DNA from 4 places in the Hyphomicrobium nitrativorans NL23 genome. Region 1 is predicted to be linked to each of the others. Evidence: predicted binding sites of a transcription regulator. Region 1 holds the regulator's gene; each other region holds the start of a gene.
The links. Region 1 encodes PhoB, which activates phosphate uptake and scavenging genes when phosphate is short. Its sites were predicted from a motif close to TGTCATNNANCTGTCAT; they were not measured.

Region 1 (5,794 bases):
TCGTACGGCTTGGGCGCGACCCAGTCCGAAACCATCAAGCGCGTGGTTCTTCCGGCCGCGTTGCCGGGCGTCGTGGGCGCCATCCTGCTCGCGGTCTCGCGCGCGATCGGCGAAACGATGATCGTGGTGCTCGCAGCGGGCATCGCCGCGACCTTGACCATCAACCCCTTCGAACCTGTCACCACCATCACGGTGAAAATCGTGAGCCAGCTCACAGGCGACCTTGAGTTCAACTCGCCGCAGACGCTCGTGGCGTTCGCCCTCGGCCTTACGCTCTTCACGATCACGCTCGGCCTCAACATTTACGCACTCTATGTGGTGCGCAAGTACCGGGAGCAATACGAATAATGGCCATCACAGCAAATCCCGGCAGACCGGATCGCACCGCCATCATCAAGAAGGGCATCAGCCGGCGCTATGCCGCCGAACGCCGGTTCCGCCTCTTTGGTATCGCCGCAATCGGGTTCGCCCTTGCGTTCCTGCTGTTCCTCTTCGGCAGTATCGTTTCGAACGGCTACACGGCCTTCGTGCAGACGTCCTTGCAGCTCAACGTCAACCTGGACAAGGACGTCATCGACCCCACGGGAACTCAGCGGGCGCAGGATATTCGTAACGCCGACTATACCTTGCTCGCCCGTCGGGCCCTTGCCGCCCAGCTCGGCGTCGACACGTCGAACCGTCCCGCGATGCGCGAGATCGGCGGTCTCATGTCGCGTGACGTCGACATCACGATCCGCCGCCTCGTTCAGGCCGATCCCTCACTCATCGGAACGACGGTTCCGGTATGGGTTCTCGCCCACGGCCAGGTCGACTCCTTGATGAAGGGCCAAATCGATCGCACGCTAACCGCCAGCCAGCGCCGGATTTCGGATCAGCAGCTCGGCTGGCTCGATAAGGCCGAAGCCGAGGGCTTCCTCTCGAAGCGCTTCAACACCGGCCTCTTCACCTACGGCGCATCGAGCAGCCCTGAAACCTCCGGCATCGGTGTCGCGATCATCGGCTCGCTTTTCATGATGATGATCGTCGTGACCCTCTCGGTTCCGCTCGGTGTCGCCGCGGCCGTCTATCTTGAGGAATTCGCGCCGAAGAACCTCTTCACCGACACCATCGAGGTCAACATCAACAACCTCGCGGCGGTGCCGTCGATCGTGTTCGGTCTCCTGGGTCTCGCGATCTTCATCAACATGGCGGGCCTGCCCCGCTCGGCGTCCGTCGTCGGCGGCCTCGTGCTGACCCTCATGACGTTGCCGACGATCATCATCGCCACCCGCGCGGCCCTCAAGGCGGTCCCGCCTTCGATCCGCGAGGCGGCCTACGGCGTCGGCGCGTCCAAGATCCAAACCATCACCCACCATGTGCTGCCGCTTGCGGTTCCGGGCATTCTGACGGGCACCATCGTCGGCCTCGCCCAGGCGCTCGGCGAGACGGCACCGCTTCTCATGATCGGCATGGTGGCCTTTGTCGTCGAGTATCCGACCACCCCGCTCGATCCTGCGACCGCATTGCCGGTACAGATCTTCATGTGGGCCACGTCGGCCGAACGAGGCTTCGTCGAGCGCACGTCGGGCGCCGCCCTCATCCTCGTTTTCGTGTTGGTCTGTATGAACCTTCTTGCCGTTATCCTGCGTCGCCGCTTCGAACGCCGCTGGTAGGCCCCTGATACTGGGAGTATGAAAATGCTTATGGAAACAACGAGCGCCACCGTGCAGTCTTCAGCGAATGCGACTGGGCCTAAAATTCTGGCAAAGGACGTCAACGTCTTTTACGGAGAGAAGCAGGCGCTCAAGGACATCAATGTCAACATCCCTGACCGCGGCGTGATGGCCTTCATCGGCCCGTCCGGTTGCGGCAAGTCGACGTTCCTGCGCTGCATCAACCGCATGAACGACACCATTGCGGCCTGCCGCGTCACCGGCAAGATCACCATTGAGGGCGAGGACATCTACGATCCCTCGCTCGACCCCGTGCTGCTTCGTGCCCGCGTCGGCATGGTGTTTCAGAAACCGAACCCGTTCCCGAAGTCGATCTACGAGAACGTGGCCTACGGTCCCCGCATCCACGGCCTCGCGGCCAATAAAGCCGAGCTCGACGACATCGTGGCCAAAAGCCTCGAACGCGCCGGTCTCTGGAAAGAAGTTCGCGACCGCCTCAACGATCCCGGCACCGGCCTCTCCGGCGGCCAGCAGCAGCGCCTTTGCATTGCGCGTGCCGTTGCCGTCGGTCCGGAGGTGATCCTGATGGACGAGCCGTGCTCCGCGCTCGATCCCATCGCGACCGCCAAGGTGGAAGAGCTGATCGACGAGTTGAAGCGTAACTACTGTATCGTCATCGTCACGCACTCGATGCAGCAGGCCGCCCGCGTTTCGCAGCGGACCGCGTTTTTCCACCTCGGCATTCTTGTGGAGGAAGGTGAGACCAACGAAATCTTCACCAACCCGCAGGATCAGCGCACGCAGGATTACATCACCGGGCGCTTCGGCTAATCGCGGCTCCGAAAGGAGCCCACCCGATGACCCGAGATGGGAATGTCCTGCTGAACGGCATTATGGCGCTGCGCAGATCGCTGCGCGCGCCTTCGAAACCCGAACATATCCGCGTGGCCGGAAGGCCCAAAGGAGACGCCATGAACGAGCATATCGTCAAATCCTACGAGGAAGAGCTTGCCCTCCTCGACAAGAAGATCGCGCAGATGGGCGGCCTCGCCGAGCACATCCTGGGCCAGGCGTTTGACGCGCTTGAGCGACGCGACCCCAAGCTCGCCGAGCAGGTCGTGAAGTCGGACCGCCACATCGACGACCTGGAGCGTGACATCGAGGAGCAGGTGATCTCGATGATCGCCCGCCGCCAGCCGCTCGCGGACGACCTTCGTCACGTGATGGCGGCGCTCCGCATCACCGGCGACCTCGAACGCATCGGCGATCTCGCGAAAAACATCGCCAAGCGGGCGCTCGCGATTGCGGACGAATCGCACCCGAAGCCTCTCATGACCGGCCTGCGCCATATGGTGGATCTCGCGCTCCAGCAGCTCAAGGAGGTGCTCGACGCCTACGCCGCACGCGACGCGGAACGCGCCCTTTCCGTATGGCGCTCCGACGAAAGCATCGACTCCATGTACAATTCCCTGTTCCGGGAGCTTCTCACGTACATGATGGAGGATCCGCGTTCCATCGGCCTCTCCACGCATCTCCTGTTCGGCGCCAAGAACATCGAGCGCGTGGGCGACCACACGACGAACATCGCCGAGACGATCCACTTCTTCGTGCGCGGCACCATGATCTCCGACGACCGCCCCAAGGGCGACGACACCAGCTCGACGCTGTTCCCCGCGAGCTGATCCCTGACACAACACAGGTTCTGACATGACGGCAAAAATCCTGCTCATCGAAGACGAGGCCCCTCTCGCTGAAATGCTCCGCTACAATCTGGAAGCGGAAGGCTTCCGCGTCGCGCACGCGGAAACCGGCGAAGAAGCCGAAATCCTCGTGGCGGAAGAGAAACCGGATCTTCTGGTTCTCGATTGGATGCTGCCGGGCACGTCGGGCATCGAGATCTGCCGGCGGATGCGGGCGCGAATGGAAACGCGCTCCATCCCCATCGTCATGCTGACGGCGCGCGGCGAAGAGGGAGACCGCATCCGCGGTCTCTCGACCGGCGCGGACGACTATGTCGTCAAGCCGTTCTCGCTTCCCGAGCTGATGGCGCGCGTGAAGGCGATCCTTCGCCGCGCCGCGCCGGATCGGATGGCGGATGTCCTGCGCTTTGCCGACATCGAGCTGGACCGTCCGGCGCACAAGGTGACGCGCGGGTTGCGCGAAGTGCATCTCGGCCCGACCGAATTTCGCCTGCTCGAATTCCTGATGGAAAGCCCCGGCCGCGTGCTGTCGCGCGCGCAATTGCTGGACGGCGTCTGGGGCCGCGACGCATTTGTTGACGAACGCACCGTGGACGTTCACATCGGACGCCTGCGCAAGGCGCTCATCCGCGGCAAGGAACGCGATCCCATCCGCACCGTTCGCGGCTCCGGCTACGTCTTCGGCGAACGCAACGGCATCTGACGCCTCGCTCCCTGTCATCCCGGCCAAGCGATGGCGAAAGCCAGAGCGCCGAGCCGGGATGACAGGGAGCGGAACCGCACCAGCGCCGATTCCGTCACGCGCCGGCCGCACTCGCGACAAAAACAACGCTTAATCAGAACCCGGATCACGACAGCCCGGGGTTGATCGGTTTCATTCGTAACGCGCTGGCCAGCACACGTATGGTGTCGGCAGCGCCTGTAGAGACAGGTCGACACTCATGGCGTATGCGCCGGAGAAATGGCGCGCGCGCGGATGGTTCGGGCACGCGTCGCGGCTCGGGCTCGTTCCCGACGCGATGGCCCGCGCAGCCCACGCCTTTGGCCCGTATGCGCAGAGCGCCCTGGCCGAACTCAACGCACCCCCGAAAACAGAGACCACGGCCCAGGCTCGCCCCAGGGGCGGCTCGCATGTGCCCGATGGGCTCGGCGCGAGACTCCGCGAGGTAGAGGCCAACCGCCGGACCGAGCCCGCAAAAAAATCTTCGCCGATCTTGGCGCCCAGAAACACGCTTCCCGTCCGCCTGGAAACGAAATCGGCTCGCGCCGAGTCGCCCAATCACGCGATTGAAAGAGTCAAAGCAAATGGAAACGGTTGCAGAAAAATTCTCATCCAATTCCGGAACAGACGGCGCACTCGCCCTCGCTGAGGGCTGGCGCACAGCGATCACAGTCAAGTCTTAGAGCGCCCTGTGCGACACCGTAACGGCTCACGTTGTTCAACACTTGCTTAACCGTCTTGGCGCCTAAATGACGCCATCACGACAACGGCGAGCTACGGGCTTCCGCGGCTCGCAATCAAGGAAGACATACATGCCCCTTCGTCCTTCGGCTCGCGCGAACGGCCCCGTAAAAGACGAGAAGGAGGCCCGCCTGAAAGCGTTTGTCGCGCGCCATCTTGAAGCCCTCCGTGAGCAGGGCGCGCCCGCCGGCAATGTCACCTACCGTCTTCTCGCGCTCTCTGCCGAAAGCCCCGTCGCGTGCGCACTCGAAGCGCTCACCGCTGATCTCGAAGCAGCCGGCGTCGCCCTCGAAATCGTCTTTGTTCGTCACACGAAGCTCGAACCGGCCGCTGCGATGACGCGAGCCGATTGCCGCTTCGCCACCGACATCCGCCTTCTCGACGCACATGAGCAACTCGTGCTCGACGACACCACCGCATGGATCGGCGACTGCATGCGTCGTGATCCCTTGAAGCGCGACGCTTATGAGCTGTTCTGCGATCGCTGCACGACCACCTCCGGCAACGCCCAGCGTTCGTTCGCACACATTTGGAATGCGGCCGGCCCCAAGGGCAGCCTCTCCGCAGCCCCCGCGCCGAGGGGCCCGCGCCCGCCCAACCTGTTCGATCCGTCTCTCCTTGCAGGCAACGACGCAGCACCTCCCCCAGCGCTGCTTCGTCACTGACGCTTCCCTAGGCACCAAACCCCCCTCAGGATGACGTCACGATGAGACGAGATTGGTCGAGGGCCAGGAGAAGTGCGAAGAACGATGCCTTCGCATCGGTCGAGCGCTTCGACGCCGCCGTCGGCCCATCTCGTCCCACGGCGAAGCCGCGCGGATCTTTTGCCCGGCAGGTGCGTCGCAAGGTCCTACAAACCATAGAGGTTTGCTGCGACCTCGCTTCTGCCAGCCGAACAAAAGCCCTCGCGTCGTGAGGCCATCCTGAGGGGGTTTGGTGCCTCAAGCACGTCGGCAAAAAGGGCCGCCCGTCAATTTCCG
Region 2 (5,794 bases), 660 kb from region 1:
TAACCACGCGTTAATTGCGCGCAGTCCACGATCGCGCGCCTTCGCGCCGCAACATGAGTGCGCGAGAGAGAGTCATGGGCGTATCCACCCCGCGCTGCGCCAAGCCGTTCTCCGAGTCCCACTTTGGCCTTTTTCCTCGCAGAGACGAACAGAGTGCGGTAGACGCGCACGAGCGGCGTTTGCGGGGTCTCGGCGCCGTTACCGGAACGTTTTCGAGGAATATCCAACCGTCATGTCACCCACCATCGGTCAGCCGCCGGGGCGCCAGACCGGCACCCGCCGGTACACCGCAGGTCTGTTGTGCGCCGCATTAATTGCCGCCTTAACGGGACTGCCGGAGACGGGATTTGGCCTCAACGGAGGGGCCCGCGCGGAGGGGGCCGAAACCGCCGGCGAGCGCGCACAGGGAGCAGCGGCGTCTCAATTCGCCGACGGCGAAGTGAAGGGGCAATATGGAGACTGGCAGTATGTCTGCAAGCCTCCACCGCCGGGTGCCAAGAACGAAGTATGCGCCCTCGTCCAGAGCGTCACCGCCGAGGACCGCAACAACGTCGGTCTCACCATTTACTTCCAGCAATTTTCGAACGGTGTCCGGGTTCTGCGCGTCTTCGCACCCGTCGGCGTTCTGCTACCGCCCGGCATCGGCCTCAAGGTCGATGGCGCCGACATCGGCCACGCGCCGTTCCTCCGCTGTCACACCTTCGCCTGCTATGCGCAGGTGACGGTTGAGGAAAAGCTCATCGAGCAGTTCCGTACGGGAAAGACCGCCATTTTCATCATCTTCCAGACGGAGGAGGCCGGTATCGGCATTCCGATCTCGCTAGCAGGCTTCGGCGAGGGTCTCTCCGCGCTCAGTGCGATGAATTGAACCTTCGCCGCCTCGCGCAAATCCGATCCCCTCGGTATTCATCGTTGCGAACAAAAAAGAAAACGCCGTTCAACTAAAACCCGCAACGTGGCGGCAGACAATAATTACGTATGAAACAACGCCGAACGGGCGACGCATGACGCACCGCCAGCTCCAAACTCGAAATCGAATAATTCCAAAACGCGCCGAATTTCTATTCGGCATCGGACATCAGGCGACGCGGCGCGCCTTGTTTTCCGGCTCGGCCTTGATCCGCGGGCGCGTCCTCGCCTTCGCTTCGGCAGCGCCGTTGAAGTCGATGTAATCGCGCTCGGCCTGCGGCACGCCGATCGTCGCGTAAGGCGCAGCCAACGGCAATGCCTGGCTCCACGCATCCGCGATTTTGCGGCCGCTCGCGGCATACTGCTCCGCCGCTTCCTGCCAGAAGGCCATCTGCGCGTTCACGACGTCATGGCCCGTGCGGCACTGCGCGAGTTTTGCCGGCGCCTGCATCACCGCCTGAACGCGGCGGTTCACGAGACCGAGCATCTCAAGCTGCGCACGCGCGACGGCCTTGAGGGGCGCCGTCGCCTGCTGGGTGAACGCCTGAGTATCGAAGGCAGTCGGAAAGCCTGCGCCAAGCGGGGGAGTACCCTGGCTGACCGTCTCGAATGCCGAAAGATAGTTCTGAAACACCGACGCGAACGACCCAATGCCGTACGCATCGTATCCCGTTTGCGTGCCCATACCCTGAACTCCCTATGTACGGATCCCGATGACATGGCCGGAACCTCGCAATCACTTAATCCAAAAATTATGCACGACGTGTGGCGATTGCAAATGATCGTGATCAAATCGATGGGCGCAAAACAATAACGAAATGTTGATAAGAAAATGACCGGGAGCAGCACACCGCGCGTTTTCGCTTCCCCTTCCGTAATGCGCTTTTGCGTGCAGGATCTGTCATCAGCCAGTGATATCCGCCGTTTAACGAAACTTCTTGCCAGTTTTCAGGAGGTTTATTCGTGCGGAATCGCAAGTTGCCGCCGTCCGTCGCGTTCGAGGCTGCGGAAAACGTGGGCTCGAACCCCACAGCCGCACCGACCATTGGCGACCTGATCGCGGAGCGCCTCTCCCGTCGCGATCTCATCCAAGGGCTTGCGGCGGTCACCGTCGCCGCCGAGCTTGCCTGGCCCCGGGCCCTCGCCGCAGCCCCGGCGCAGGGCGGCAGGCACCCGCCCTCGCCATCTTTCGACTTCGCCGAGCTCACAGTCTCGCCAGGTTCGCCAACGCACCACGTTGCGGCGGGCTACGACGCCGACGTGCTCATTCGTTGGGGTGACGCCGTCTTAGCCGACGCCCCAACATTCGTTCCCGGCCGCGCAGACGCCGCCGCCCAGGCCCGGCAGTTCGGCTACAACAACGACTTCCTCGGCTTCCTGCCGCTCGATGGGCGGAGCGACCACGGCCTCCTCGTCGTCAATCACGAGTACACCAACGGCGAACTGATGTTTCCGGGCCTCGCGACACGCGGCGACCGCGACGCCGGCTTCGCGTCCGTCACGCGCGAGATGGTCGATGCGGAGATGATGGCGCACGGCGGCGCAGTCATCGAAGTTCGCCGCGAAAACGGCAAGTGGCACGTCGTGCAAGGCTCGCGTTACGCCCGCCGCATCACCGCCGAAACCGAGATGCTCGTCTCCGGCCCCGCCGCCGGTCACGACCGCATGAAAACGTCTGAAGATCCGAGCGGCACGCGCGTCCACGGCATGCTGAACAACTGCGCAGGCGGCATCACCCCGTGGGGCACCTGGCTGACGTGCGAGGAGAACATCAACGGCTACTTCTGGAACAAGGACGCAGCCAAGCCGCTCACTCCCGAGGCGCGCGCGTTGCGCCGCTACGGCGCGCCCGCCGAATGGTACGCCTGGGGCCGCTTCCATGATCGTTTCGACGTCACGAAGGAGCCGAACGAGCCGAACCGCTTCGGCTGGGTGGTGGAGATCGACCCCTTCGATCCCACCTCGACGCCGATCAAGCGCACCGCCCTCGGCCGCTTCAAGCACGAAGGTGCCGGAAACATCGTCAACGGTGACGGACGCTTCGTCGTCTACCAGGGCGACGACGAAGCCTTCGATTACGTCTATCGCTTCGTCACGGACGGTAAGGTCGACCCGGGCAACAGAGAGGCCAACCGTAACCTTCTCGACAACGGCGTGCTTTCGGTTGCGCGTTTCAATGCCGACGGCACGGGCGAATGGCTACCTCTCGTCCACGGACTCCCGAACAAGAGCGGCCAAGTCTGGCTAACCGAAGCCAACGGGTTCAAGGATCAGGGCGATGTGCTCATTCACACGCGCCTCGCGGCCGACCTGCTCGGGCCGACGAAGATGGACCGTCCCGAGGACATCGACGTCAACCCCAGAACCGGAAAAGTCTATCTCGCGCTCACGAGCAATGCGAAACGCACCGAGGACAAAACCGACGCGGCCAACCCGCGCGCGACAAACGCCTTCGGCCACATCATCGAAATCGTGCCCGACGGCGGCGACCACACAGCCGACACCTTCACCTGGGACATCCTGATCAAATGCGGCTCCCCCGAGATCGCCGCGGTCGGCGCCACCTTCAATCCGGCCACGAGCGAAAACGGCTGGTTCGGAATGCCGGACAACTTCGCGGTCGACGCCGACGGCCGCCTCTGGGTCTCGACCGACGGAAACTCGCCCCGCAAAACCAAACGCGCGGATGGAATCTGGGCCATCGAGACCGAAGGCGCCGAACGGGGCACATCGCGTTGCTTTTTTCAGGTTCCGGTCGGAGCCGAAATGTGCGGCCCCTGCTTCACGCCCGATCTCGAAACCTTTTTCGTCGCCGTCCAGCACCCTGGCGAAACGGAAATCGGCGGAGACGTGATCTCGACGTTCGATGCGCCCACCACCCGCTGGCCGGACTTCGAGGACGGCACACCGCCGCGCCCGGCCATCGTCGCCATCACACGCAAAGGCGGCGGCAAGATCGGCGGATAAGAGCAGAGCACCGTCTCGCAAACCCGCAAGAGAACGGGCCGGCGGAGAAAAATCCCCACCGGCCCGTCCCGAATTCATGTGGCGTCCACCGAAACAATCGGTGCTGAGCCGATTACGCGAGCTTCGACTTGATCCACGCCGCCGCAAGCGCCGTGATCGCGCCGCTGACACCGCCGGTGGCAAAGCCGCTCACGATCGCCCCGATGTCGAGGCCGGCCGTGTCGATGCCGAGCAGGGGCCCGAGCAACTGCCCGCCGAGACCGCCGCCGAGAGCGCCAGCCAGCGTGTTGCCGAGAGTCCCGAGCGCGTTGTTTTTGGTTGCAGCAGCAGCCGCATTGCCGCCGATGGCACCGCTCGCCGCCTGAATGAGAAGTGACGTCAGGTCCATAAGTCTGGTCTCCCCAATAATAGTCCGGGCACCCTAGAAGCCCGAACCACCCCTGATTGTCCGCCTCCAGCGCACCTCAATCAAGCGTAAGCAACGATACGCCGGAAATAATTGCCTCCATCCGGCGGCAGGGGCGGGGCAAGCCGCCCATGGACGGGACGGCCCACCGAGACCAAATTGAGCCTTGCCGTCCCATCCCATCGCGGTGCAAACATCCAGTGGGAAAACCGGGGCTCATTCACTCCGGGGTAGGATCATAGGTCCCATCAAAGAGTTAGAGCGTCATATCGAGCCGATGACCCCGGCCGCGCTCTAGGAGGAGACAAGCCCGCGATGAACGTTCACGTCGTTCCGACCCCCGCCACCGCCGCGGACTCCATTCGCCACGACTGGACGCGCGAGGAAGCGCAGGCCATCCACGACCTGCCCTTCAACGATCTCCTCTTCCGTGCGGCAACCGTTCAGCGCCGCCATTTCGACCCCAACAAGATTCAACTCGCGCGCCTGCTCTCCATCAAGACGGGCGGCTGCGCGGAAGATTGCGGATATTGCAGCCAGTCCGCGCACCACGCCTCGGGCACCGGCCTCAAGGCCTCGAAGCTGATGGAAGTCGAGCGCGTGCTCTCCGAAGCCCGCAAGGCCAAGGCCCAGGGCGCCACCCGCTACTGCATGGGCGCGGCATGGCGCTCGCCCAAGAACCGCGACATGGCCTCAGTGGTCGCCATGGTCGAAGGCGTCAAGGCGATGGGCATGGAAACGTGCATGACGCTCGGCATGCTGTCGGACGACGACGTCCTGAAGCTCAAGGATGCTGGCCTCGACTATTACAACCACAACATCGACACCTCCGAGCGCTACTACGCCTCGATCATCAAGACGCGCACGTTCGCAGATCGCCTCGACACACTGTCACGCGTGCGCGACGCGGGTATCAAGGTCTGCTCGGGCGGCATCGTCGGCCTCGGCGAGACCATCGAAGACCGCGTCGACATGCTGGTGACGCTCGCCAACCTCCCCGAGCATCCCGAGAGCGTGCCGATCAACATGCTGATCGCGATTGCGGGCACGCCGCTCGAAGACCAGAAGAAAGTCGATCCGATCGCGTTCGTCCGCATCATCGCGCTCGCCCGCATCATGATGCCAACGTCTTACGTGCGCCTCTCCGCCGGCCGCACCGAGATGAGCGACGAAATGCAGGCGATGTGCTTCTTCGCAGGCGCCAACTCGATCTTCTGCGGCGAAACGCTGCTCACCGCCGACAACCCCGGCGAAGACAAGGATCAGGTGCTGTTCGCAAAGCTCGGCATGACGCCGGAAGCGCTGGAAGGCGGCACGGACACCGAGGCGGGGGACGAAACAACAGCCACGGAGCGGACCTCCTGCGGCTGCGCGGGACCGTCAGCCGAGGCCGCCTCATCATGCATGACAGCCACGAGCGCGCGCTAAAGGCGCTTGAGCGCCGCGGCCGCCTCCGGACGCTCACGCCCCGAAGCGGCGTGGATTTCTCGTCGAATGACTACCTGGGTCTCG
Region 3 (5,794 bases), 110 kb from region 1:
GACGGTGGTCGGCGCGGAAAACCGCAAGGAAAGCCGCGGCGCGCACGCGCGCGAAGATTATCCGGACCGCAACGACGCCGAATGGATGAAGCACACGCTTGCCTTCGCGGACTACGGAACGAAGACAGTATCCCTCGACGTCCGCCCCGTTCATACCCACACGCTCACCAACGAGATCGCCTACATCGAACCGAAGGCGCGCGTGTATTAGGCCAGACGCGCGGAACGACATCGTTCTGGGACACGCCGAGCGGATCGTGTCAGTTTAGGGCCGGTCGAACGTGCGCACGCATATTCTTGACTGACGTAGTCAGAAATATAATCTGAGATCGTCTTGAGCCTATCCTTTTTTGGGGAGCCAGCATGTCGAACGATCCCGTCCGCCCTTACAACCGTCTGATCGTCCCGGGCCTTGGGCCCCTCTATGGCAACTTGAGCGAGTTCGCTGAAACGCTGCTGCGTGTTGTGGCTGGCCTGGCGCTGGTGACGCACGGGTTTCCGAAGATCCTCGATCCCATCAGCCGTACCGGGCTTGTCGAAAGCCTCGGCATTTTCCCCGGTCCGCCGGAGCTATGGGCCGTGCTTCTCGCCATGACGGAATTCTTTGGCGGCATCCTGATCGCGATTGGGCTCCTGACGCGGCCGGCTGCTTTCGCGGGCCTGTTCGTGCTGCTCGTCACCGTCTACTTCCACTGGATTGTCCAAAGCGAAGGATACGGCGGGTCCGAGAAGTCGATCCTGTGGGCTGCGATCCTGTTTTACTTAGTAATCCGCGGCGCCAATTCTCACTCGGTTGACGCGCGTCTGGGAAAAACCTTCTGAGTCTCGTCGCGTTCGTTCTTATCGCCAGCGTCTTTCCACGGTTCCACGAAACGCGGAAAGACGCTGGCGTGGCCCTTCGCGCGGGTGTAGGAGCAGGGCTCGACCGCGCAAAATCGGCCGATGGGAGGACAACGCGCTTTGACGTCCAAGCGTAATCAGGGCGGCTCTCACGATGCCGACACGCGGATCGCGCCCGATCCGTTTGCGGCCGTCCTGCCGGCCATCGCAGCCCTGGGCGCCATCTCTTCGATTGCGACGATCAACTGGGCGGCAACAGAGCGTGCACCGGACCGCATCCGGCCGAAACGCAAAGCCGCAACGGCGCTCCGCGAACTCGAAACGTGCTGCCTCCACCTTTGCGAAATCTTCCGGCGCTTCCAGCGCAATCCGGCGCTCTTCGCCGGCGAAGGCGCGCAAGGCTCCTCCCCGCTCAAGTTCGGCGTGCACGGGCCGCGCGTGAGCGGCGATGCCGCCCGCCTCTATCAGCAGGTCATGAACGATGTCGCGTCCATGCTTGTGCTTGCCGCGCAAAACGCTTTCGAGGTGATGTGCGCGGTCGAGGATGGGACTGTGGACGCGCCCGAGGCGATCTTTTTCGGCTTCGGCGAATGCCAGGACCAGCTCAACAAGCTGATCCAGAATCGCGCAACGTTGAAGGCGTCCGTCGATACGGGGGCTGAAGTCGCCGAGCGGCTCACCGAACTCGTGCGCGAGCTCAAGAAATACCGAACCGACTGATCCCGCGAGCTTTCCACCTCGCTCCTGTCATCCCGGCCAAGTGACGGCGAATGCCGGAACGCAGCGCCGGGACCCAGGAAAAGCTTCTACCGCAAAATATTGCGTCTTCGACGGGTCCTACGCTGGGTCCCGGATAAGGCTCCGCCTTTCCGGGATGACACGAGCGGGACGGCCTAACCCCGCGTTCCCAATTCGTCGAACAGCACCGAGAACGTAGAGCCTTTTCCCACTTCGCTCGTGATCCTGAGTTCGCCGCGGTGCCGGATGACGATGTGCTTCACGATCGCAAGCCCGAGCCCCGTACCGCCCTTTTCGCGGCTGGCCGCGGCGTTCGCGCGGTAGAACCGTTCGGTGAGGCGCGGCAGATGTTCGGGCGGAATGCCTTGCCCCTCGTCCGCGACCGCCACCAGCCCGCGCGACACCGGCGGCACGCCGTCCATCACGCGCGACACGGCCACTTCGACGCGCCCGCCCTCGCGGCCATACTTGATGGCGTTGTGCACGAGGTTCTGGATGACCTGCACGATCTCGTCGCGGTCGCCGCGGATGCGGATCGGGGTTTCGCCCTTCGTCACCACGATTTTGATCTTGGACGCCTCCGCGAGCGGATCGAGCGCCTGCGCCACATAGGAAGCGACATCGTTGAGATCGACGATCCCCTTAGGCGGCAGATGCACTTTCATTTCGACCCGGCTGAGCGAAAGCAGGTCGTCGATGAGCCGCGTCATGCGGTTCGCCTGGCTCGCCATGATGCTGAGAAACCGATCCCGCGCTTGCACGTCGTCGCGGGCCGGACCCTGCAGCGTTTCGACAAACCCCCGCAGCGAAGCCAGCGGCGTCCGCAGCTCATGGCTGGCGTTGGCGATGAAGTCCGCACGCATCTGCGCAAGCTTGTCCTGCTCGGTGAGATCCCGGAACGAGATGATGAGCAGCGGCAGCCCCCGTTGAGCTTCTCGGCCGCCAAGGCGCGAAACCGTGGCGGAGAGGCGACGCTCGACGGGCACTCTTTCGTAGAAGTTGACGACGATGGGCTCGCGCAGCGAGGGCTGAGCCGCTTTATCGACGGCCTCGTTCAGGGCCGGGTCGCGTGTGACGTGACTGAACGGCTGACCCACGCGCACGCGCGGGAAAATGTCGATGAAGCGCCCGTTGAAGTGCATGACCGTGAAGTTCTGATCGAGCGCGACGACCGCATCGGGAATCGCATCGAGCAGCGGCCGCCAGCCCGTGGCACCGCGCTCCGAAAGGTGCGGGCCGAGGCGAAGGTTGGCCGGTTCCGGGATCGCGAACGGGTCTTCCTCGTTCGTGTCGTCCGGTTCCTGCGCCATGACGATGGCGGACATGACGAGGAACCCCGCGAGTGATGCCAGCCACGACAGACCGCCGATAAGGGTTAGCGCTGCGAACAACAGCGCGGCCACGGTCAGAGGGCGAGACCTGCGCCGTGCGCGGGGCCCGTAAGCGCCGAGCCGTGAGAGGACTGGCGCAAGCCAATGGTTCAATGCTGACAGGTATCGGGTCAGCGGCCGGGGATCTGTCATGGGCGAGGATAATGCCCAGATCCTGGGCGGCGCCTCAAGCATCACGATGCACCGCCCGTTTGGCCACCCATCGTTGACACGGCATTCAAATCGGGCCCCTCTCTATGCGTCTGGCAGTCAGGCCTCCCGATAAACAACACTTGTGTGACAGTTTATCGTGGGGCGAGAGCCCAACCGGGGAATGCGATGAGCAAGGCGAAGGACGACAAAGCGGATGCAAAAGCCGCGGAGGCCCGTCTTCGGGCTCTCAAGAAATTCGATCTCGACAATCCGGAGTTTCCACCCGAACTCGATGCGGTCGCGCTCGCGTCCGGCGGCTATCCCTACGACGAGCGGCTGAAACGCAAGGTCTACGAGGACGAGCTCATCAAGCTGCAGCTTGAGCTGCTCAAGCTGCAGACGCACGTGGCCGAAGCGGGCGAGCGCATCGTCGTGCTGTTCGAGGGCCGCGACACGTCAGGCAAGGGCGGCTGCATCTCTCGCATTTTGGCGCGCTTGAACCCGCGCCACGCGCGCTCCGTAGCGTTGTCGAAACCGACGGAGTCCGAACGCGGGCAATGGTATTTCCAGCGCTACATCGCCCACTTGCCGACGCGAGGGGACATCCTGCTGTTCGACCGATCCTGGTACAATCGCGCCGGCGTCGAACCCGTGATGGGCTTCTGCACGCCTGAGCAAACCGCGAATTTTCTGCGCGACGCACCCGCGTTCGAGGAGCTGCTGGTGCGCGACGGCATCCGCTTCTTCAAGATCTATCTGACGGTCGGCCGCGAGATGCAGCTCAAGCGATTTCACGAGCGCCGTCACGAACCGTTCAAGCAGTGGAAAATCACGGAGGTCGATCGCGCGGCCATCGGCAAGTACGATGCCTACACCCACGCCGAGCGCGAGATGCTGCGCTTCACGCACACCGCCGTGAGTCCGTGGACCGTCATCGCCGCCAACGACCAGCGCCGGGCTCGGCTCGAAGCGATGCGCGTCATCCTCACCGCGCTGGACTATCCCGGCAAAGACAAGGATGTCGTCGGCGCACTGGACCCCAAAATCACCAAGTCCGGCGCAGACCATCTAGCCGGCCTCAACGGTGAGGATGAGCAAGGAGCCGAAGCCTAAATCTCCGGAGCGGGACATCGAACAAGTCCGCTCCGGAGCGTTTGCGTCGTTGCGTCTGCCTGCCTCGGCGGCGCTACGGCAACCGGCCGCCAGCAGTGAACAAGCCATAGAGCCAAGCCGTTGCGGCGCCGAACCCGGCGCCCAGCACCAGCACAGGCCAGATCAGATCGGGATCGGCGTTGAGAAACAACGTCTCGCCCCTGACGAGCGGAACGAGCACGAGCACGCCGATGAGCGCCGGTCCGACGATGCCGAGAACGGCGCCCCTCACCGTCATGGACCCTTGCGGCACGTCGCCGAGGATCGCGGCGAACACCATGCCCCAAACGCCGCCCCAGACGACATCTGTGACGATCTGCGGAAGGCCCGTCAGTCCCGAGGTCTCAAGCGACCAAGGTGTACGCGAGATGTGCCCGGCGTCTGCCAGGCAAAGGGCGATCAACTCGTGCACGGTGACCAGCGCGATGGCCCCTGCAACGAAGCCGATCAGCAGGTTTTTGAAAGAAGTCCCCTCCATGTCGTGTCTCCCCTTCCCGGTTGATTATGGGCTTTATGCCCGGTTTTTCCTCAGTATTAACCGGATCGGAGAGGGGCGGAAGAGGCGCCGCAAACGAAACCGAGACTCGCATCTCGCGGGGTATTGATCAAATATTCAACCTTAAATTGTATTTTGATGTCGTTGATCGATTCACCCGTCGTGGAGCGGCCGATGCCATCTGTCCGCGTAGAGCGTGTGCCTGTCGAAACTCTGAGCCTCGGCCGGTTCGGGTTCGATCATCTTCAATTGGTCTTTCGCAGTGATTTCGAGGCCGCCCGCGCGCCTCAGGAAGACTGGTTCGTGATCGAAGGGATTCGGGACGCCAATGGGCGCGATGTCCGCCTTGCGGTGGACGGCTGGCACGGCGGCACCACGTTGTCCGATGCCAACGGTGGCCTCGTGGGTGACGCGCTGACGGCGCGGATCGGAACGCCGGAGAGCCGCGGCCCGCGCGAAATCGCGGAGGGCAGCGGTGCCGTCGAGCTGTGGGCGACGCTGGTCTCCTACGCAGCCGAGATCGAGGCACAGAAATTCCCCTACATCGCACTCGCGCTGCCGGGATCGCCGCTTCCCACGCTCAACTCGTCGTCGCTCGTGTCGTCGTTGCTCTATCACGCGGGTTTGGACATCGGCGACGCCATGCCGGCGGGTCTGCGGTTTTCGCCCGGCAAGAAAACGCTGCTTGGCACCTCGGCCGACGAGACGCTCGCCACCGGCAAAAGCTTCAATGCCGTGCTGGCGGGCGCTGGCGACGACCGGCTCTTTGGACGCAACGAGCAGGGCGTGGTCGACAAACTTTTCGGCGGGCGCGGAGACGACGTCATCCACTGGTCCGAGGGCTTCGACATCGTGCATGGCGGCGAGCCGGGCCTTGCCTATGAGGACGACGGTGTCGACACCATCGACTATTCCGGTGCCGGGAAGGTCCGGCTCGAAGCGCCGCGTCCGGGCCCGGCTCATGTCGCGCCGGACTTTATCGCGAGCTACGCTGGCGGAGAGGACCGTCTCTTCTCCATCGAGCACATCGTCTGGGACGTACGGA
Region 4 (5,794 bases), 1.4 Mb from region 1:
GAAGCGCTTCCGACCAATGGCGTTTGAGAAGGGCCTTGCCGCCTTCCGGGCCGTCGAGCCTTGCGAGGTCGTCGAAGTAGCGCCGCGGCCAGAGGACGGGGTTACGCTGGTTGCCGTCTTCGGTCGTCGGTACGACGATGCGGCGGCCCTCGGCGTCCGCGTAACGCCCGGCGAGCGCTTGGAGCAGCGTAACAGTCAGATACGGCATGTCGCCGGGAACGACGAAGGCGGCGGGCGTATCCGGCCGCAACGCACGGATGCCGCGGGCGATGGAGCGGCCCATGCCGGAAGACCAGTCCTCGTTATGGACAAAGCGGAAGGAGAGACCGTCGAGTGCCGCTTCCACGGTCTCTCTATCGTGCCCTGTCACCACGACGACATCGCCGACGCTGCTCTCCGCCAGGATGCGAGCGACGCGGCGAACAAGAGGCTCGCCGTCGAGATCGGCGACGAGCTTGTTGTCGTCGCCGAAGCGGCGGGACGCACCGGCCGCGAGGAGAACTGCGCCGATGCGATCCATAAGTTTTCTCTCAAATGGCTGCCGCTGAGAAGCGCTTCATGCGCCGCGCGCGTCGCGGCGGGCCTGCGCCGCCTTCGTGCGTTGCGAGACGCTGCCGATCTGATCCGGCGGCACTTTCGTCCGGCGGCGCCGATTGTTGATCGGGTTCATGCCTTCATCCGGCGTCTTGTCGGATGAGGGATGATGCACGAACTTGTTGGCGCGCTTGAGGGCAAGGGCGCGATGAGCGGCGTCGATATTCGCTTCGCGGGCTTCCAGCTTGTTGAGACGATCCAGCTCCTTGTTCACGCGCTTGATCGCGGCGGCGAAGATCTGTTTGCGCCGCTGCGGCTGGTCGGCCGTGCCTGGAAAGCTCCCGCCGCGGGCTTCAGCCTTGCCGCGCTTTTCGCGGCGCTTCTGACGGGCAAGGGTGCGCTCCTTGTCGCGCAGATCGCGCAAGCGCACGCGCGCTGCGTGCAGGCCCTTGCCGTCGAGACCGTAAATGTCCGGGTGGTGCGTGGCCAGCACCGCCTGATATTCCTCGTGGTTCAGAACGCTCCGTTCGGATTTCAGGGATGTGGACATCGGTTCCTCCATTCGGCTTTTTTCACGACGACGCTATCGCCCTCGTCTCCGAGGCGCAAACGCCCTGACTTTACATGTGTGTAAGGTCCGTGACGGAGTCGTTAACGGAGAGGCGTGCGGTCCTGTTCCGTGCGATGGGCGTGGAAGCCTTCAGCGCTGTACGAAGGCTTTCTCGATGACGAAGTCGGCGGGGCTGCCGCTGCTGCCTTCCTCGAACCCGCGTGCGCCGAGGAGCGCCGAGACGTCGGTGATGAGGCCGGGGTTGCCGCAGATCATCACGCGGTCCGTTTCGAGGTCGAGCGGGGCAAGGCCGAGATCGGCGAAGAGCTTTCCGCTCGCCACGAGATCGGACACGCGGCCCGTGTTGCGGAACGCCTCGCGGGTGACGGTCGGATAATAGTGGAGCTTGCCTGTTGCGAGTTCGCCCAGAAGCTCATGGTTTTCGATCGCGCCGACAACGCTGTTCGCGAAGGCAAGTTCGTCGACGGTACGGCAGCCGACAGCCATTACGATGGTGTCATAGCGCTCATAGGTTTCGGGGTCGCGGAGCAGGCTTGAGAACGGGGCGAAGCCGGTGCCGGTCGCGAGAAGCAGGAGGCGGCGCCCCGGCCGGAGGTAGCCGTTGACGAGCGTGCCGGTGGGCTTGGGGCCGATCAGGATCTCGTCGCCCGGCCGAATGTGCTGGAGGCGCGAGGTCAGCGGACCGTCGGCGACCTTGATCGAGAAGAATTCGAGATTGTCGTCGTAGATGGCGCTCGCCATGCTGTAGGCGCGCAGGAGCGGGCGGCCGTCGACCTCCAGGCCGATCATGGTGAACTGGCCGCTTTCGAAACGGAAGGCCGGCGAGCGGGTGGTTTTGAAGCTGAAAAGCGTGCCGGTGTAATGCGTGACATCGAGGATGGTCTCGACGAGCAGATTGCCGATCTTCTTGCGCGGAGCTGCGCTGGGCTGATCGAGAACGGACATGCTGGCTCCCCTGCGTTAACTGGGCTCTGGCGGGCTTTCATGCATGGATTGGCACCGGGGGCAAGGACATACCCGGGCCTGGCGTCTCTCGCTTGACGGGGATCAAAGGATTTGGGGACGGCCGCGAAAATCGCGCGGGCGAAATGCCCGCGCGGCCAGCTTATCGATTTCGAGCGAGCCGGATCTCAGGCTGCGTCGGCTAAGCGGTGCAAGATCGGCATGTCGACGATTTCGAGGCCGCGGGGCGTGTCCCGTACGGCGCCCTGAATTTTCAGGTTCAAAAGCGCGGCGCTCAGGTTCTCGATGCTCATATCGAGCCGCTCGGCGACGAAGCCGGCAGTGAGGTCGTCGGAAATCAAAGTGCCGTTTCGCCCTTCGCTCACATTGAGCCCCGAAAGCGCGAGCAGGAGATTTGCAACGCGTGCGGTTGGCGTAATGGAAGCTTGGCGAACGGTCTGCTCGCGCAGATAATCGAATTCCCGTTCCACTGCGGCGGTCATCCGAAACGAAAGCCGGTCGTCGTGATCGAGCGCATCCTTCAACTCGTCTTCGGATACCACGCTCACAACGGTGTCGACCATGGCCTGGCCCGTCGTTGAATGAATGTCGAGATGGCCGAGGCCGATAATGTCGCCGGGGAACGCGAATTCGATCACTTCGTGGCGGCCGTCCGCCCAAAGGACGTAATGGCAGATGGCGCCGCGCTCGACGCGGTAAAGCGTCCGTTCGTCGCCCGCCTGGAAGAGGATTGCACCCGTCGCGACGCTTTGGAGGACGTTGCCGGAATGAAGCGCGCCGGGGTTGAGCTTCTCAAACCCGCCCCGCACATCCATGAACTCTTCCGACCGGCACATGGTCGCCATCGCACGCTACTCCTTACTCTACCGGCATGTATAAACCGGCCCTGCCTTAATCAAGTCATATTTGGCTTCACCGGACGCAGGTAAGCCTATCGATTGAAACGTAAAACTTCGTTCACGTCCGTCTGTTCCCGTCGTAACAACTCATTTACGTTTGCTGCGACGTTTTCGATCAGTCCGGCGCGAGGCGGCAATCGGGCTTCTTTTTTCCTTTGTGAAATGAGCCTTTGGAGGGCGGCCTGCGCAGCGCCGGGCGCTCTCCGTGCCGGGTTTATGACAGGCTAATCGTTTGATTTGTCTTTCCAGACGGCCTCCCGTAAGACCGCTTCTAACAAAGTGACGGGCGGGGGACGGGATGGCGGAGCAGGGCCGTGCGCGGGGAGCCATCCGGCCGCGCCGCGTAAGGAAGCTGACGCTCGATAAAGATCTCGGAAAGATCGAGCAGGTCGGGCAGGTCACCCGCTCGCTGACGCTGCGCTTCCTGGGGCCGGGGATCGCGCTCATTTTTCTGGTCTTCGCGGGGAGTTTTGCGACGTACCATATCGGCTCGGCGCCCAGCGGGCTGCTGATCGTCGCCGCGGCCGTCATTGCGGCCTATCTGGCGCTCACCATCGGCGCGAACGACGTGGCCAACAATGTCGGGCCTGCGGTCGGCGCGCGTGCGCTCACCATGACGGGTGCGCTGCTCATCGCGGCCGTGTTCGAAAGTGCCGGGGCCCTGATCGCCGGTGGCGAGGTGGTCGAGACCATTTCGAAGGGGCTCGTCGATCCCGCGTCGGTGCCCGATAGCGGCGTGTTCATCTGGATCATGATGTCGGCGCTGTTGGCGGCGGCGGTTTGGGTGCATTTGGCGACGGTGCTCAACGCCCCGGTTTCCACCACCCACGCCATCGTCGGAGGGGTGCTGGGTTCGGCTTTGGCGGCGATGGGGATGGAGCCGATCAACTGGCCGGTGCTAGGGGCCATCGCGGCAAGCTGGGTGATCTCCCCCGTGCTAGGCGGTGTGATCGCGGCTCTGCTGCTCGCCTTCATCAAAGTCATGATCATCTACCGGGAGGATAAGATCGCTGCGGCCCGGCGCTGGGTGCCCGTTCTCACGGCCGTCATGGCAGGGGTGTTCGGCGGATACCTGGTGGTGAAGGGCTTCGGGCGCATCTGGAAGCCAAGCCCCGCCGCAGTTGCGGCGCTCTCTGTTGCGGTGTTCGCAGTGGTCTATGCAGTCGTAAAGCCGCTGATCCGCCGCCAGTCGGAGGGCATGGAAAACCGAAACCAGTCGCTACGGCGGCTGTTTCATCTGCCACTCATCTGCTCGGCGGCGCTGCTTTCCTTCGGTCATGGCGCCAACGACGTCGCCAATGCGGTGGGGCCACTGGCCGCGATCCTTCATGCTGCCGACCAGGGCCCGATCGGTTCGGATGTGGCGATCCCCCTCTGGGCCATGATGATCGGTGCCGTCGGGATCAGCCTTGGCCTTTTGCTGTTCGGCCCGCGCCTGATCCGTCTCGTCGGTGAACAGATTACCAAGATGAACCCTATGCGGGCATTCTGCGTGGCGCTTTCAGCGGCGATCACGGTGATCGTGGCGTCCTGGTTCGGTATGCCCGTGAGTTCCACCCATATAGCCGTGGGCGCGATCTTCGGGGTCGGCTTCTTCCGCGAATACTGGACCGTGCACAGCCGGCGCCGCCGCCACTTCGTTCGAGCGCACGGGGTCCCCCATGACCCTAACAAGCTCGCTCCGGTGGATCAGGAGGAGTTTCGGCGTCGAAAGCTTGTCCGCCGATCCCATCTCATGGCGATCGCCGCAGCCTGGGTCATCACGGTTCCCGCGGCTGCAACGCTCTCTGCACTGACGTTTTTGGCGATCCAGTTCGCGCGCTGATTCATCCCGGCGGTTTCAAGTTCCCTCTGCAATTCGCGCAGATTTTCGCCGTTGAACGGCTTTGCGTCTCCCGTCAACGCATTTTTGCGCGACTAAAGCGCCCGAAATGTCGGCTGAGTGCATATTTTTTAAGTATCCGACCGTACGTTTTTGTGGGTTAGGGAAGAAATTCGTCAGAATCATACTCGGCATCGTTTCTGAACTATGTGTACTCAAACGCGAAGCGGTTCGTGGCCGCAAATAGATCTGCTTATCGCGCGTGTGCGGGGATGGATTGTTCCTGGGCTGATCGTCGTGCTGGCGGCGCTTGCAGTCTTCAACTTCGCTGTTTTGATCGCTGCCGATTTCCACCCTTCTGTCTTCGCCATTTCCTTGGTCTGTATGCTCACCGTTTTCGTCGCGGCGGTTTCGGTTGCGTTTGCCAGGGACGAGACGTCGCGCGCCGACGACTTCGAGCGCGAGGTGAGTTCCTACCGGCATATGCTCGACGAGCATTTTCTTGTGTCGAAGATCGACGCGTCAGGCCGCTTTTGCGAAGCCAATCAGAATCTGCTGAACCGCACCGGCTATTCGAGCGACGAGTTCGCTCGCCGGGTGGTCGACGGTGCCGGGTCCGGGCTTTGCAATCTTGAGCAACTTTCGGACATGTGGGCGACCGTGCGGCTCGGGAAAACATGGTCGGGCGAATATTGCGATCAGGGTAAGGACGGACAGCCGCTTTGGGTCAAGGCCATCTTCGTGCCCTGGCGCAATGCTCGCGGCGAACTCGAATGCCTGAGCACGATCGGTGTCGACGTGACCGAGCAGCGGAGTGCGGAGCAGGAGCTCAAACGCGCGCATGCGCGTCTTGAGGCTTTTATCAAGCATGTGCCGGCTGCGGTGGCGATGTTCGACACCGAGATGCGCTATGTCGCGCATACGGACCACTGGCTGCACGACTATGGGCTCAAAGAAAAGTCGCTCGTCGGGCGCAGTCACTACGACGTGTTTCCCGAGATTCCG

Region 2: W911_RS05305 (PhoX family protein) is a predicted target of PhoB. The motif match lies at 1,809-1,825, and genes of this name have one in related genera.
Region 3: ppk2 (polyphosphate kinase 2) is a predicted target of PhoB. The motif match lies at 3,235-3,251, and genes of this name have one in related genera.
Region 4: W911_RS08630 (inorganic phosphate transporter) is a predicted target of PhoB. The motif match lies at 3,173-3,189, and genes of this name have one in related genera.

Annotation. Positions count from the first base shown of each region.
Region 1 is NC_022997.1:487,621-493,414, reverse strand. Features, by position in the region: gene pstC (phosphate ABC transporter permease subunit PstC) at 1-348, shown strand, start outside; gene pstA (phosphate ABC transporter permease PstA) at 348-1,652, shown strand; gene pstB (phosphate ABC transporter ATP-binding protein PstB) at 1,677-2,483, shown strand; gene phoU (phosphate signaling complex protein PhoU) at 2,624-3,334, shown strand; gene phoB (phosphate regulon transcriptional regulator PhoB) at 3,360-4,055, shown strand; gene W911_RS02180 (hypothetical protein) at 4,886-5,479, shown strand.
Region 2 is NC_022997.1:1,144,757-1,150,550, reverse strand. Features, by position in the region: gene W911_RS05315 (invasion associated locus B family protein) at 233-868, shown strand; gene W911_RS05310 (phasin family protein) at 1,079-1,594, opposite strand; gene W911_RS05305 (PhoX family protein) at 1,873-3,876, shown strand; gene W911_RS05300 (hypothetical protein) at 3,989-4,264, opposite strand; gene bioB (biotin synthase BioB) at 4,598-5,710, shown strand; gene W911_RS05290 (8-amino-7-oxononanoate synthase) at 5,683-5,794, shown strand, end outside.
Region 3 is NC_022997.1:377,049-382,842, reverse strand. Features, by position in the region: gene sdhA (succinate dehydrogenase flavoprotein subunit) at 1-211, shown strand, start outside; gene W911_RS01685 (DoxX family protein) at 364-822, shown strand; gene W911_RS01680 (hypothetical protein) at 961-1,560, shown strand; gene W911_RS01675 (ATP-binding protein) at 1,734-2,903, opposite strand; gene ppk2 (polyphosphate kinase 2) at 3,288-4,214, shown strand; gene W911_RS01665 (hypothetical protein) at 4,288-4,731, opposite strand; gene W911_RS17085 (hypothetical protein) at 4,924-5,794, shown strand, end outside.
Region 4 is NC_022997.1:1,858,730-1,864,523, forward strand. Features, by position in the region: gene W911_RS08610 (nucleotidyltransferase family protein) at 1-520, opposite strand, end outside; gene W911_RS08615 (hypothetical protein) at 557-1,084, opposite strand; gene W911_RS08620 (ferredoxin--NADP reductase) at 1,235-2,008, opposite strand; gene W911_RS08625 (Crp/Fnr family transcriptional regulator) at 2,236-2,913, opposite strand; gene W911_RS08630 (inorganic phosphate transporter) at 3,266-4,792, shown strand; gene W911_RS08635 (sensor domain-containing protein) at 5,054-5,794, shown strand, end outside.